DNA from 3 places in the Streptococcus dentiloxodontae genome. Region 1 is predicted to be linked to each of the others. Evidence: predicted binding sites of a transcription regulator. Region 1 holds the regulator's gene; each other region holds the start of a gene.
What was found. The regulator Rex, encoded in region 1, represses fermentation and respiration genes when NADH is low (regulators of the CRP and FNR family bind a similar motif). The targets are predictions, from matches to a motif close to TTGTGAANTANTTCACAA.
Positions count from the first base shown of each region.

Region 2: adhE (bifunctional acetaldehyde-CoA/alcohol dehydrogenase) is a predicted target of Rex. The motif match lies at 2,131-2,148, and genes of this name have one in related genera.
Region 3: ACVRZ8_RS03825 (class II fructose-bisphosphate aldolase) is a predicted target of Rex. The motif match lies at 3,189-3,206, and genes of this name have one in related genera.

Region 1 is NZ_JBRUHR010000014.1:1,668-6,643, reverse strand. Features, by position in the region: gene ACVRZ8_RS07410 (DUF2142 domain-containing protein) at 36-1,454, shown strand; gene radC (RadC family protein) at 1,501-2,181, shown strand; gene ACVRZ8_RS07400 (gamma-glutamyl-gamma-aminobutyrate hydrolase family protein) at 2,178-2,873, opposite strand; gene ACVRZ8_RS07395 (redox-sensing transcriptional repressor Rex) at 2,866-3,525, opposite strand; gene ACVRZ8_RS07390 (DUF4649 family protein) at 3,637-3,861, opposite strand; gene ACVRZ8_RS07385 (DUF1831 domain-containing protein) at 3,931-4,278, opposite strand; gene ACVRZ8_RS07380 (cysteine desulfurase family protein) at 4,280-4,976, opposite strand, start outside.
Region 2 is NZ_JBRUHR010000008.1:104-5,079, forward strand. Features, by position in the region: partial or broken gene ACVRZ8_RS05550 (transposase family protein) at 1-210, opposite strand, end outside; gene ACVRZ8_RS10795 (transposase) at 386-481, opposite strand; gene ACVRZ8_RS05560 (HAD family hydrolase) at 440-982, shown strand; gene ACVRZ8_RS05565 (AAA family ATPase) at 992-1,591, shown strand; gene ACVRZ8_RS05570 (DUF6568 family protein) at 1,657-2,001, shown strand; gene adhE (bifunctional acetaldehyde-CoA/alcohol dehydrogenase) at 2,298-4,970, shown strand.
Region 3 is NZ_JBRUHR010000004.1:58,392-63,367, forward strand. Features, by position in the region: gene tig (trigger factor) at 1-1,093, opposite strand, end outside; gene ACVRZ8_RS03820 (mechanosensitive ion channel family protein) at 1,265-2,131, shown strand; gene ACVRZ8_RS03825 (class II fructose-bisphosphate aldolase) at 2,265-3,146, opposite strand; tRNA gene ACVRZ8_RS03830 (tRNA-Leu) at 3,430-3,515, opposite strand; gene ACVRZ8_RS03835 (glutamate-cysteine ligase family protein) at 3,579-4,859, opposite strand.

The DNA of each region.
Region 1 (4,976 bases):
TATATTAGGGTACCTGCTAAATAGGGAGAGATTTTATGTTAAAGGAATTATTTAACACTGAGGATGATAAAACAGGAGCTTTAATCTGTTTTTTCCTATTCTTTAGTTTTATAATGTGTCTTATTACTATTGCCTATAAAGGTCCGATGTCTGGTTTGGATGAATCATCGCATTATGCAAGGAGTATTCAGTTGGCGACAGGTCAGCTGGTTGTTTCTAATAATGGTGATATGTCACAGGTGGGTGGTTATATTTCAAAGACACAACGACAATTTTTAGATCGTGGAGTAGAATCATTCGTGAATTCTACTGAGGGGAATGTGATAGATAATGAATGGCAACAGCGTTACTCAGATATTCCTTTTTCCAAAGAAGGAGAATTTTTTGCAGCTACAAACGGTGTTCCCTATACCCCTTTCTCTTATTTACCTTATATAGTGGTTGCTAAAATATCTCAGACGTTTAGCATAAAACCAGTTACTGAATATCTTTGGATGCGTATTATAGGTTTTCTTTTCTATTTTGGGCTAATTACTTTAGCTATTCGCATTACCCCAATTGGAAAAATTACACTAGGTATTGTTATGGTCATTCCGACCACTATTGTTAATTTAACATCTATTTCAGCAGATGGTTATCTATTAGCTATAGCTTCTTTGTTTACAGCTTATGTATTTCATATTATGCAGCAAATACTCAATAAGGGAAAAGCACTGACTATAAATGATTATTTAGCTATTATGATATTATCCATCTTACTTGTTATGGGTAAAATTCCTATTTTTGTGTTAATGGGGTTATTCCTGCCAATCATTTTTATTTTATATACTCAAAAAAAGATACCGCAAGTTTTATTTTTGAGTGGTACAATTGTGTTCTGTGCTATTTTAACTTTGTTATGGTTGGCAATTGTTAAAGATGTTAATACAGGAGCATTTTTTGGCAGAAATGTAGATACCTTTAAGCAATTGTCTCATATTAGGTCTGATATTTTGGGTTATCTTAGTTTATTGAAGGATTCAATTATTCACTATCGTTTCATTGATTTTTCAATTGGTTATACAGATAGTTTAGATATTACTAATATACCTGAAAATATTTCTATTTTTGGTTTGATTGCTCTTTTAATGGCTATATTTTGGAAAGGAAACACTACTAGGCTTTCCATTGATAATCATAAAATATTTTACTATAGTTTTCAGACAATCAAATATGCTATTGCAGCTTCTTTCGTTATTTTAGTTTTCACAATTTTATATTTACAATTCTCTCTAATAGGTTCACCTATAATTGACGGAGTTCAATCACGATATTTTATTCCAATCTATTTTTTAATTTTTTCTATAAATTCTAGAATTAGCTTATCTAAAAATTGGTATATGCTGCTATTAGCTATTATTTCTATCATTCCATCGCTTAGCTATTTGGGAATTATATTTTCACAGGCTGTATAATAAATTAACCTCCTAATTTTACGAATAGTAAGATAAGGAGGTTTTTATGTATACGATTCAATATGATCCAGTTGCCATCTTACCGCGTGAGCGTTTGATGCAAGAAGGAGCAGAGCATTTGTCAAATCAGGAGCTTCTAGCTATTTTGCTGCGGACAGGAACCAAGCAGGAATCTGTGCTCAATTTGGCTAACCGAATTTTGTCTGATATGGACAGTCTTACCGATTTTTCACTTCTGTCATTGCAAGAGCTACAGCAAATCTCGGGTATTGGTAAAGTCAAATCTATTGAACTGAAAGCCATGCTAGAATTTGCTAAGCGAATTCATAAATCAGAAATTGCTAAAAGCGAACGAATCATGTCCAGTAAACAGATGGCTCATCAGATGATGATTGAACTAGGTGATGAACGGCAGGAGCATGTTGTAGCTGTCTACCTTGATACACAAAACCGCATTATTCAGAAAAAAACTGTTTTTATTGGCAGCGTTCGTAGATCCATAGCAGAGCCTCGTGAGATTTTGCATCATGCCTGCAGACTAATGGCAACATCTTTAATTTTGATTCATAATCATCCTTCAGGAGCTGTTGAGCCAAGTTCCAATGATATGGAATTTACAAACAAAATAAAACGATCCTGTGATGATTTGGGAATTTGCTTCCTTGATCACATAATCGTTGGTAAATTTGCTTATTACTCATTTCGGGAGGAAAATCGCGATTTTTAAAGTTCATTGACGACATAAGAAAAGAGCTCTAAATCCTCTTTTCGTTTGTCTAAAAGGAGTTCGGGATGCCATTGGACGCCTAAAAAGCGTAAATCAGGTGATATAGATTCGACAGCTTCAATGGTGTTGTCATTAGGGTCTCTAGCAATAATGCGTAAATCAGAGGCTAAGTGATTGATGCTTTGATGATGGAAAGAGTTGATTTCGGTTTTGGTGCCATAAATTTCAGCTAATTTGCTTTCTTTGTCAACAATCATTTCATGATAGAGATAATCAGAAGGTTTGTCCTGCCAGTGGTTTTCAATATCTTGGTGAAGAGTTCCTCCAAGAGCGACATTCATCAGCTGAGTTCCACGGCAAATGGAAAAAATCGGTTTTTTTTGTTTCGCAGCCTCTTCAATCAAAGCCAATTCAAAAAGGTCTCTTTCTAAGAAGAAATCGTCTTCTGAGGCTAGGTTTTCTTCATTGTAAAATCTGGGGTCAACATTTTGTCCTCCAATCAAAAGGAGTTTATCAATCATATTGACATAAGTTTTGGCTTCTGAAACTTCTGATACAGGTAATAGTAAAGCGAGTCCTCCAGCACGTTGAACACCCTGAACAAAGCCAGTAGGGGCATATGACCATTCAATGTCATCATGGGCTGGATTTGGTCTAACATTTGCTGTAATTCCTATTATGGGTTTAGTCATCTGAACTCCTTGTCTTGTCCTCTTCTTTCATGAAATAAAGAAGCGTTTGTAATTCGCTGGTCAAATCAACGTATTGAACCACCACACCTTTAGGCAGGGTGAGATTGACAGGAGAAAAACAGAGGATTCCTTTGATACCAGCCAAAACCAATTCATTGGCAACTTCTTGCGCTTTGTTAGATGGAACTGTTAAAATGGCTGTTTGAATTTTTTCTTGCTCTGCTTTTTCCTTAAGCTGAGTGATGCCATAGATAGGAATGCCGTCAGCTGTTTTGCTGCCAACTAAAGCATTATCATCAGTATCAAAAGCCATCACCAGCTGCATACGATTACGCTCATGAAAGCGGTATTGAAGCAGGGCTCTGCCAATGTTGCCGACTCCTACTAAGAGAACCTTGGTCGTGGAGTTATCATTGAGAATATCGGCGAAAAAAGTCATCAGTTTATTAACATCATAACCGAAACCGCGGCGTCCTAATTCACCAAAGTAAGAGAAGTCACGGCGAACTGTTGCTGGATCAATTCCAATAGCATCAGCAATTTGTTTGGAGCTTGCTTTTTCAATATTTTCGCGATTGAAACGTTTGAAAATGCGATAATAGAGAGAAAGCCGTTTGGCTGTCGCGTTTGGAATGTTTTTTTCAAATGTCATCATAATCTCCTTCCTGTTATTACTATTTTAGAAAAAGTTTGTGAAAAATGCAACAACTCTTTGACAAGTTAAGATAGAAAAAACCTATCTGCTGATAGGTTTTTTCTATGATTAATTTTCAAATTGGCTGCGTTCCAGCTGTGACAGATAGAAGTAGAGGTTACCCCAATTATCTGAGTAGTCCAATTCATGCCCGTTATAAACGAGTTTGATAACCTTATAGTAATCAGCAACAGCTGTCAGGCAGGCAAACTGAGCCCGTTCGAATTCGTCATAGCTGTCGTAAGTGATAGTTTGTTCTTGCTTGCTGGCATTTAGAATGGTTACTTCAATCATATCGTTCTCCTTATATTGAAAGTATAGAAAGATTATAAACTTAGAACAGCCATTTGACAAATGATTTGCTTAGACCTCGGTCTGTTCAAAAATATCGCGGTCAACTAAACTTTGCATGAGAAAGTAAAATTTTTCCTGTAGGATATGATTTTCCTCATGTTTGAAGATATTCACGTTGCGCAGACCAGATTTGTCTGTGATGCTGAGTTTGAAAGCAGTCAAATCATTATTGATAGTGATTTTAAGGGGAAAACCTTCTCCAGAATTGGGGATTTTTTCTAAAATCCTGCTGAGCTCGTAATGTCCAATTTTATTTTGGATGAAGGTAGTATCACGTAAGGTGTATTTTTTGATTTTAGGACTAAGGGTATAGCTGTATTTGCTATCAGCCAAGTGGACAGAGGTTTCAAATGCCATGTTATTCTCCTATAATTTTGTTAAGCTGTTCTGCCAGTGCGATGACTTCTGAGCGGGTATTTTGATCAGAAAGGCTGATTCGGATGGAATTGTTTAACCTATCCGAATCTTTGCCATAAAGGGCTTGAAGGACGTGACTGGGCTCCACAGTTCCTGCTGTACAGGCAGAGCCTGTAGAAACAGCAAAGCCGGCTAGATCTAGTAAAGTTAAAAGGGTGCTGTTGTTTTGTTTGGGAAAACTGACGTTGATAACATGCGGCAGATTTGCACCAGCCATGTTGAGTTTATAATCTATCTTCAAATGGTTTAGAAAGGCTGTTTTAAGCTCCTCAATGGCAGCATAATTGTCTTTCATATTTTGGTTGGCTTCTGTATAAGCAGCGGCCATGCCTGCAATTCCAATCAGATTCTCTGTACTGGCTCTGCGTTTATCTTCTTGTTCTCCTCCGTGAAGCAGATTATCAAAATGCAAATCATTATGGTAAAGGAGTCCAACACCTTTTGGTCCATGAAATTTATGAGCACTTATAGAGAGAAAGTCAATACCGATTGTTTCTGGCTGTAGCGTTAACTTTCCTGCTGCCTGAACGGCATCTACATGAAAGACTGCCTGATGTTCGGTTAAAAGCTCTGCTATTTCCTTAATAGGGAGAAGCTGGCCAGTCTCATTGTTCGCATACATAACAGAAACCAAAATG
Region 2 (4,976 bases), on a different contig from region 1:
AGGCATCCCTTGGATATCAAGAAGTGGGATAGTTGAAGCTTTCTGAAAGTCGTATTTAATCATTTTTCCCTGACAGTAAGGACAGTCAGGCGCTTGATAGTCCAGCTTAGCTTGTATTTCAATGTGGGTTTGGTGTTGTAAAACAAACAAGATTTTGATATTTTTGTCTTTCAATCCGATTAAATCTGTGGTATTCTTAAGAAGTTCCATATGAGTCTTTCTAATGATAGTTTGATCGCTTTTCATTATAAGTCATATGGGACTTTTTGTGTATACACCCAAAAAGCCCTATAATATCTGAATGAGATTTACCCACTACAGATATTATAGAGCCCTTATAACTAAGCACGAGAGAGAATCAGATTGGTTCTCTCTTTTTGTATGTTCAAAGCGATGAGAATTTTAGTTTTATCTTTTTGAAGTTTCGAAAACCAAAAGCTTGGCGCTTGATGTCCTTGATGAGCTTGTTGGTCGCTTCCAATTTAGCATTGGAATAAGGCAACTCAAGGGCGTTGATGATGTAAGCTTTTTATTTGAGAAAGGTTCTGAAGACGGTCAAGAATGCCTGATTGACACCGTTCAAATGGTCTTCAATCAGTTCAAAGAATTCAGTCGTGAAGGCAATCCGTCAACTGCCTTCAACCTTGGCTCTTCCACTGGATTTTCAAATCTTCAAATCCTTGAAGCCGCTCGTAAAGTCACTGGCAAAGAGATTCCAGATGAACAAGCAGACCTTGGTGTTGCCAAACCAGCGCCAGCTATTTTCCAAAAGGCTCTTGAACTGACTGAGTGTCAGCCAGAGCGGGCGGTTATGATTGGTGATTGGCTGGACAATGACATCGCACCCGCCAAGAAACTAGTCATGAAAACAGTCCGCTTGATGAGAGGATTTGGACAGTATGCTCCTGTCATTTTTGAGGCTGAACAAGCAGATGTTACTTTAGCTAATTTAACGGAACTAGCAGACTTTTTATCGGACTAGGAGGGACTTATGATTATCGCTATTCAAGGATCAATGGCGGTCGGGAAGACTACGCTAGTAGGCTATCTTCAGCAGGCTCTGCCTGAGGCTATTGTCAGTTATGAAGATGTGGCACCGGTAGTTGCTGAGATGAGAGCGAGGCAGCTGGATAAGAACAAGTTTGAAGATTATCTGGAGATCCAAAAGCTCTGGATAAAGCACGAGATTCAGCGCTATCACAAGGTGAAGGATTTACCTCTAGTGCTCATGGATTTTGGCGCGGAGGAGATTGACTTTTACACCTTCAATTACCCGCAGGCTTTAGGCGAAGATTGGGATGTGTCTGCTGCCTTGCAGGCAGAAATAGCAGAGCTGAGACAGTGCTTGCCAGACCATGTCTTATTTTTAGAGGCGAAGCCAGAGACGCTCAGACAACGCAAAGCTGCTAATAAGACACGCAGTCGCAACTTCTTTGATTTTCAGCTTGAAAAGCTACTTCCCCTGAAAAGACAATGGTTTGCAGGAAAGGACAATGTCAGTTTTTTACAGACCGACGGCTTATCAGCAGAAGAAGTCGGGAAGAAAGCTTTGCTATTACTTAAACAATGGCTGGAAAATGAAATGCCGTAGCAGAAAATTGAGTTTTCCTTCAAAATTGGATATGATAAGGCTATCAAATAAGTGAGGTAATTTTTATGTCAGCTTTTGAAGAAGCCGTAAACCATTTTGAGGCTATTACAGTAACAGAAGCGCGCCAGCGTGTGGCATCGGATAAAAAATTTGTTCTTTTCATTGGGCGTCCAACTTGCCCTTATTGTCAGCGCTTTGCCCCTAAATTAGCGGCAGTTGCAGCAGGCCTGTCGGATACCGTCTTTTATATCAACAGTGAAGATGCTAGCCAGTTAGAAGATATCCAAGCCTTTCGCAGCCGTTATGGTATTGCGACTGTTCCAGGACTTTTTGTTGCTGAAAATGGCACAGCTAAAGTTGTCTGCGACTCATCACTTTCTGAAGATGATATTCGGGACTTTATTGGTTAAGCTTTGAACAAGGAACTGTGCAGGTCTGTTTAATTCGTATTTTAGATTCGACCTGCTTAAGGACCTTTAATTTGTTTTACAGCACGTTCGTATGAACGTGTTTTTTGTATATAGTTCTTTTTGATTTTTTTGTGAAATAATTAACAAAAAAACTTGACAGTCAAAAAAGAAAACGGTATCATAATTAGTGAAAGTTATCACAAATAAGCTGATAGACTTTTTTATTCAGATTTTGATAATCTTTTTCTATTTTCTTTGTAAACGTTATTGCTTTATTTATCAAGGAGGAACTTTTAATGGCAAAAAAAGATGCGAAAACCAAAGAGCTTACACCAGAAGAACTAGCTCAGGAATATACAGGAAAGCTGGTTGATAAGGCACTCAAGGCTGAAGAAATTTATGCGACTTACACGCAAGAACAAGTTGACAAAATTGTTGCGGCAATGGCCTTGGCAGGTTCAGAAGCTTCCTTAGAATTAGCTAAAGAAGCTCACGCAGAAACAGGTCGTGGTGTTGTCGAAGATAAAGATACGAAAAACCACTTTGCAACAGAGTATGTGTATGAACGCATTAAAAATGAAAAGACGGTAGGTATTATTGGCGAAGACAAGGTCTCTGGCAGTATTCAAATTGCAGCACCTCTTGGTGTTTTAGCGGGTATTGTGCCAACCACTAACCCAACATCAACTACTATGTTTAAAATCTTAGTCGCTTTGAAGACACGTAACGCTATCGTCTTTGCCTTCCACCCAGCGGCTCAAAAATGTTCTGCTCATGCCGCTCAAATCTTGTACGATGCAGCAGTCAAAGCTGGCGCTCCTGAAAACATTGTTCAATGGATTGAAACGCCATCTATCGCAAATACAGGTGCTCTGATTTCAAATCCTAGTATTGCTTCAATCCTTGCGACTGGTGGACCTGGAATGGTCAATGCCGCCCTCAAATCTGGTAATCCATCAATGGGTGTTGGTGCAGGTAATGGTGCTGTTTATGTGGATGCAACTGCTAATCTTGAACGTGCAGTAGAAGATCTTCTTCTTTCTAAACGTTTTGATAATGGTATGATTTGTGCAACTGAAAACTCAGCAGTTGTAGAAGCACCAATTTACAAAGAATGGCTTGCTAAAATGCAGGAAAAAGGCGCTTACCTTGTTCCTAAGAAAGACTATAAGAAATTTGAAGATTTTGTCTTCAATGACAACCACGGGGTTAACGGACCAGTTGCTGGTATGTCAGCTGCTTGGATTTGTGAACAAGCTGGCGTGAAATTGCCAGAAGGTAAAGATGTTCTCTTGTTTGAATTGGACAAGAAAAAGATTGGTGAAAAATTATCATCAGAAAAACTTTCTCCGCTCCTTTCAGTTTATAAAGCCAAAGATCGTCAAGAAGGTATTGACATTGTAGCAGCTCTTCTTGATTATCAAGGTGCTGGTCACAACTGTGCTATCCAAATTGGTTCACAAGCTGATCCATTCGTTGCTGAATATGGAGATGCCCTTAATTCGTCTCGTGTTTTGGTTAACCAACCAGATTCAGTCGGTGGTATCGGTGATGTTTATACAGACGCATTAGAAGCCAGCTTAACTCTTGGAACAGGGTCATGGGGGAAAAATTCATTGTCACACAATTTATCTACTGGCGACCTCTTGAACGTGAAAACTGTTGCGAAACGTCGTAACCGTCCTCAATGGGTTCGTTTACCAGAAAAAACTTATTACGAAAAGAATGCTATTTCATACTTACAAGATGAAACTGAAATAATGACGCGTGCTATTATTGTTGCCGACCCAGGTATGCTGCAATTTGGTTTTGTTGATACGGTTCTTGCTCAGTTATCCCTTCGTGATGAAAAAGTTGCAACTTCAATCTATGGTACCATCAAACCAGACCCAACACTCGGTCAAACGATTGAAATTGCAAAACAAATGCGTGATTTCAAACCAGATACCGTTATCGCAGTCGGTGGTGGTTCTGCCCTTGATGCTGCTAAAATTGCACGCTATATCTACGAATACTCATTAGATCAAGAAGCGGATTTCCTTGATAGTTATGAAAAAGTCAGTGAGCTCTTCCTTGAATTGCAACAAAAATTCATTGATATTCGTAAACGGATTGTTCGTTTCAAACATCAAACCGTAACTCGTCTCTTCTGTATCCCAACGACATCTGGTACTGGTTCAGAAGTGACACCTTATGCTGTTATTACAGATGATTTCACACACGTAAAATACCCATTGACTGACTATGAATTGACACCGCAAGTGGCTATTGTTGACCCAGAATTTGTTATGACAGTACCTAAACGCACAGTAGCTCTTTCAGGACTTGATACTTTATCACATGCCCTTGAATCTTACGTATCAGTTATGGCGTCTGACTTTACACGTCCATGGTCTATTGAAGCTATTCGCTTGGTTATCGAAAACTTGGAAGACTCTTATAACTATGATCCTAAAAATCCAACGCTTCGCGGTGAACAGGCGCGTGAAAACATGCATTATGCAGCAACTCTAGCAGGTATGGCCTTCTCAAATGCCTTCCTCGGCATTAACCACTCAATCGCTCACAAGACTGGTGGTGAATTTGGTCTTCAACATGGTCTTGCTATCTCGATTGCTATGCAACACGTTATTCGCTACAATGGTGTTGCAGGAAATGTCAAACGTTCTGTTTACCCACGTTATGAAGAATACCGTGGTCAACGAGACTATGCAGACATTGCTCGCGCCCTTGGTCTTAAAGGTAAAGACGATGCTGAATTGGTTGAAGCTCTCTGCGCCCGTATTGATAAATTAATGCACGCTGTTGACGTAGAGCCAAGTCTGTCAGCTAACGGAGTAACCAAGAAAGCCTTTGATGCAGCTGTTGATAAGTTGGCAAGCTTGGCTTATGATGACCAATGTACACCAGCTAATCCACGTCAACCATACATTGCAGAAATGAAACAGCTCTTGATTGATATGTTCTAATAGAGT
Region 3 (4,976 bases), on a different contig from region 1:
CAATGACAAGATTTGTTTTTACACGACGATCTGCATCGGCTTCATACTGTTTATGGAGGTCTTCTTCTGTAGTACCAGTCAGTTGATAGTACATTTCCGGAGAAATACCTTGACGCTGCATATTGCCCATAAATTCGTTCATAGCACGATGCACCTCATCGTGTATCATTTCTTCTGGCAACTCAACAATTTCAGCATTTTCAACGGCTAACTCAAGCGCAGCACCTTCAACGGCGTCATCATAAGCAATCTCTTTAGCTGCTTCAAGCTCTTTACGATACTTAGCTTTAAGCTCTTCAAGTGTTTCTACTTCTTCATCAATATCTTTGGCTAATTCATCATCAAGTTCAGGAACTTCTTTGGCTTTAACTTCATGAACAGTTGTTTCAAATTTAGCTTCTTTACCTGCAAGATCAGCTGCTTGGTAATCTTCTGGGAAAGTTACGTTAACTTCAACTTTGTCACCAGCTTTACTTCCAACTAACTGTTCTTCAAAACCTGGAATAAATTGACCTGAACCAAGCTCAAGAGAATGGTTTTCACCTTTACCGCCGTCAAATTCTACACCATCAATTGAACCAACAAAGTCAATCACAACTGTGTCGCCATTTTCAGCTGCACTATCTTTAACAGCAAGTTCCGCAAGATTGTTACGTTCGCGTTCGACTTTTTCATCAACTTCTGCGTCTGTAACTTCTTTAGTAGCATCTACTGAGACTTCAAGGTTTTTATAGTCGCCGAGTTTCACCTCTGGTTTGGTAACGACCTCAGCAGTAATCGTCCAGTCCTGACCTTTTTCCATTGAAGCAACATCAATCTTAGGCTGGGCAACAACATCAAGTTCAAGCTCAGCAACAGCTGCTTCATAAGCCTCTGGCAAGATGCTGTTTAAAGCATCTTCATAAAGTGCTTCTTCACCAAATTTTTGATTGAAGACAGCACGTGGTATATGGCCTTTACGAAATCCTGGAGCATTTAATTCTTTTTTAACTTTATTGAAAGCTTTATCAAGGGCAGGTGTAATCTTATCTTGTGTAATTGTAAATGTAATAACACCACGATTAGTGGCTTTGTTTTCAAATGATGCAGTCATTTGTTGAATTCTCCTTAAAATATAGATACAGTTTAGTTTACCATAATTTATGGGCTTTTGAAAGTTTTTTCTATATTTTATCTCATGGTAAAGTCTTTACTTTTTTCAAAATTAACGAGCAAACAATAACTTCCTATTTTTCTTTTAAGCTTTTTTTGTTAGACTATAATCATGACATTTATAGAAAAATATATTAATCAGTTTAATCCCGAACAAATTCTTATGGACCTTGTATCCAAGGGAATCAGCCTGCTGCTATTACTGTTTGTTTTTCTTCTCAGTAAAAAGCTCATTGATCTGATTTGTAAGTATACAATTGAAAAATCCCTAGCTTGGACAAGACAAAGCCCTGCACGCCAAAAAACCATCAGTCGATTAATTCACAATATTTTGAGTTATGCTCTTTATTTCTTCTTAATGTATTGGTTACTTAGCATTATCGGTGTCCCCATCTCAAGCCTCATAGCAGGAGCTGGGCTAGCTGGGCTGGCTCTTGGTTTAGGAGCCCAAGGATTTTTGTCCGACGTTGTTAATGGTATCTTTATTCTTTTGGAAAATCAATTTGAGGTGGGTGATTCCGTTGAAATCGGAGCCGTTTCTGGGAATGTGTCCAGTGTTGGCATCCGAACAACCCAAGTCCGTGGATTTGATGGAACACTGCACTTTATCCCTAACCGCAATATTACTATTGTTTCAAATAAATCCCGTGGTGATATGCGTGCTCAGATTAATATTCCCATATTCGCCCACACTAATATTGAAGAGCTCAATCAAATCATAAAAGACGTTAACGAAGAAAATGTCCCCAACTATCCAGAAATCATTGGTAGTCCAAACATTCTTGGACTTAAGACGAATCCGTCTGGACAGCTTGTTTTCCGTATTGATATCTTTACACAAAATAGCCAGCAGGATAAAATTTATTCTATTTTTTTCCGTCTTTATCAAACAGCTATCCTATCGCATGGTATAACTCTCCCAACACTGCTGCCATCTGCTTCCAGCCCAACTGTATCTAAACCTACATTAGGAAAGTAATGAATAAATTTAGTTCACAGGAGCAATTCTTTACAGCTTCTGTTTTTTTTAGATTCAATAACTCTTAAACACAGACAGAAAAAAGCAATCCAAATGGATTGCTTTGATAATTATTAATTGATTCTTCTTCCGCTTATGCTTTGCCTTCTGAACCAAATACATCAATACGTTCTTCAACAGCATCTTGAATAGCTTTGACACCATCAGCCAAGAATTTACGTGGGTCGAAGAGTTTTTTCTTATCGTATTCAGCTTCGTTTGCTTCATAAGCAGCTGCAAATTTACGAGTAGCATTAGAGAAAGCAATTTGACATTCAGTATTAACGTTAACTTTAGCAACACCGAGTTTGATTGCAGCACGGATTTGATCATCAGGAATACCTGAACCACCGTGAAGAACGATTGGGAAACCTGGAACAGCTTCTGTCAACTTCTTCAAGTGATCAAGATCAAGACCTTCCCAGTTTGCTGGATATGGACCATGAATATTACCAATACCAGCTGCCAAGAAGTCAATACCAGTAGCAACCATTGCTTTAGCGTCTTCGATTGGTGCCAATTCACCACGTCCAACGATACCGTCTTCTTCACCACCGATAGTACCAACTTCAGCTTCTACTGAAATACCTTTAGCATGTGCTTTTGCAACAACATCCTTAGCTTTTTCAAGATTTTCTTCAACTGGAAGATGTGAACCATCAAACATGATTGAAGTGTAACCAACTTCGATACATTCAAGAGCATCTTCATAATGACCATGGTCAAGGTGAATAGCAACTGGTACAGTGATACCCATTGATTCTACAAGAGTTTCGATAAGTACTTTACAAAGCTTGTAGCCACCCATATATTTGGCAGCACCCATAGAAGTCTGGATAAGTACTGGAGCTTGTTTAGCCTCTGCCGCACGCAAGATTGCTTGTGTCCACTCAAGGTTGTTTGTGTTAAATCCACCAACAGCATAACCATTGTCACGAGCTGCTTGAACGAATTTTTCTGCTGAAACGATTGCCATTTTAAAGGCCTCCTCTTATTTTTTGGGTTTGAACCCGTTTACAAGTTTATTCTATCACAATTACCCATAAAATACCAGCCCTGCCTATAGTTGAAAACGCTTTGTTTTTCGGATAATTGAAAAGAACTCATATAGCAGAAAAGTTTTCAGAGAGCAATTTTATTGTCCGGCCTACGATGATTGCATTACTTATGCAACAGAAGATGAAGAGTTTTATTTACCCTTGCCCGAATATTCCTCTTAAATTATATAAAAAAGCAGGGATAAGCACCCTGCCTCACTCTGCGGAAAGAGGGACTTGAACCCTCACGACCTAAAGCGGTCACAGGATCCTTAGTCCTGCGCGTCTGCCAATTCCGCCATTTCCGCTAACAACAGACATAATTATATCAGTTTAAACCTGTCTATGTCAATACTTTTTTACTAAAAAAATTACAAAAGAGCAAGCCTTGCTTCCAAAGGTTCCAAATACACCTCTTCACCCTTCTGGCGAAGCTGTAAACCTTCTCTAGCACACACTAGTAGTTCTTTAGCTACTGGCAGAGCAGGCTTTATCTGATCAGCTGCAAGGCTTTTTTCAGAAAAAAGACGGCGCATAGCAGGATAATTATAATCATATCTTGCAAAAAAATCTGTTTTTGCCAGAACTTTTTCAAATTTAGACAGATTGACCAACAAGCCAAGATGAAAAGCTGCTGGTGCAAAAGTTCGATCAAATGGCTGAGTACAGACGCTACGGAATTCCACTGTCCCTCTTTTAGTTAGATCCTGATACTGATAAGACCGATGTTCCTTGAAATCTTTTTCACAGGGCGCTAGAAAAGCTTCTCGTCCATCAATAGACCAAGACTTTATTTTTCCATATTCTAGGTAATCACAAGCTCTTATAGGCTCAAAATAATAAGTACTGCCCTCCCGATCAGCTGTAAAAATTGCAGTCTTGGACAAATAGGAAAAATAGTCCTCTTCATTTTTAAAATCTCGAGGAAAAACACCTGCATTTTCAGGAAAAACACCATGCATAGAATTTTCCCAAAAGACATCTCTTGAAATAGTCAAATTCCAATCCGAGCCCCAAAATTCCGAATTCGCAAAGAGAAGAGCTTTTATTGGTTCAATTTTATTAAACGCATTGATGACACGGATGAAATTATTCTGTGAAACGTCCAATTGTACTTGGCTCCCACAGATAAAAGCACCATATTCCGGATAAGCATGAAAAAAAGAATCCTTTTTCTTCTTAGACAGAGCCAAATAATCCATTAGCATTTGATAACGCGGTGACTTAACCCCTGAATTATCATTTAGTGCCCAACTGGGATTGACCCCCCACCCCTGCAATTCATGCTGAAATTGTCTTAAATAACCCTGAGTCAGCTTAAGGTAGTTATTAAATCGTTCTTCCACCTCACTAATTTGCTCAGCTTTTCCAAAAGCAAACTCAATAGTGTTATAAGAGACTTCAAAGAGAATCAAATCTTCTGTAACGGGGTCAGCAATCTGGATAGGATTGCCATTGTCATCACACTTATCTATATTAAAACCTAGTCTATCTGAAAGGTAAACTAAAAGAGCTTTGGTTAAATTAGTATCCGTTTTTTCTCCTTGCAAATTAACCACAGGGAACTCAAGTTCAATACCAATATATAGCTTTGGTTCTTTTTTTATAGGCTCTAAATAGCGTTCCTTTAGTAATTGAATTGCTCTTGACATAGTAATCCTCTCATTTATTTTTTCTATTATAACAAAATCATGACTATTTGCAAAAAATGAAAAACGCCTGCTTACGAAAGTATTCTCATTTGAAAATATTTTCGTAAACAAGCGTCA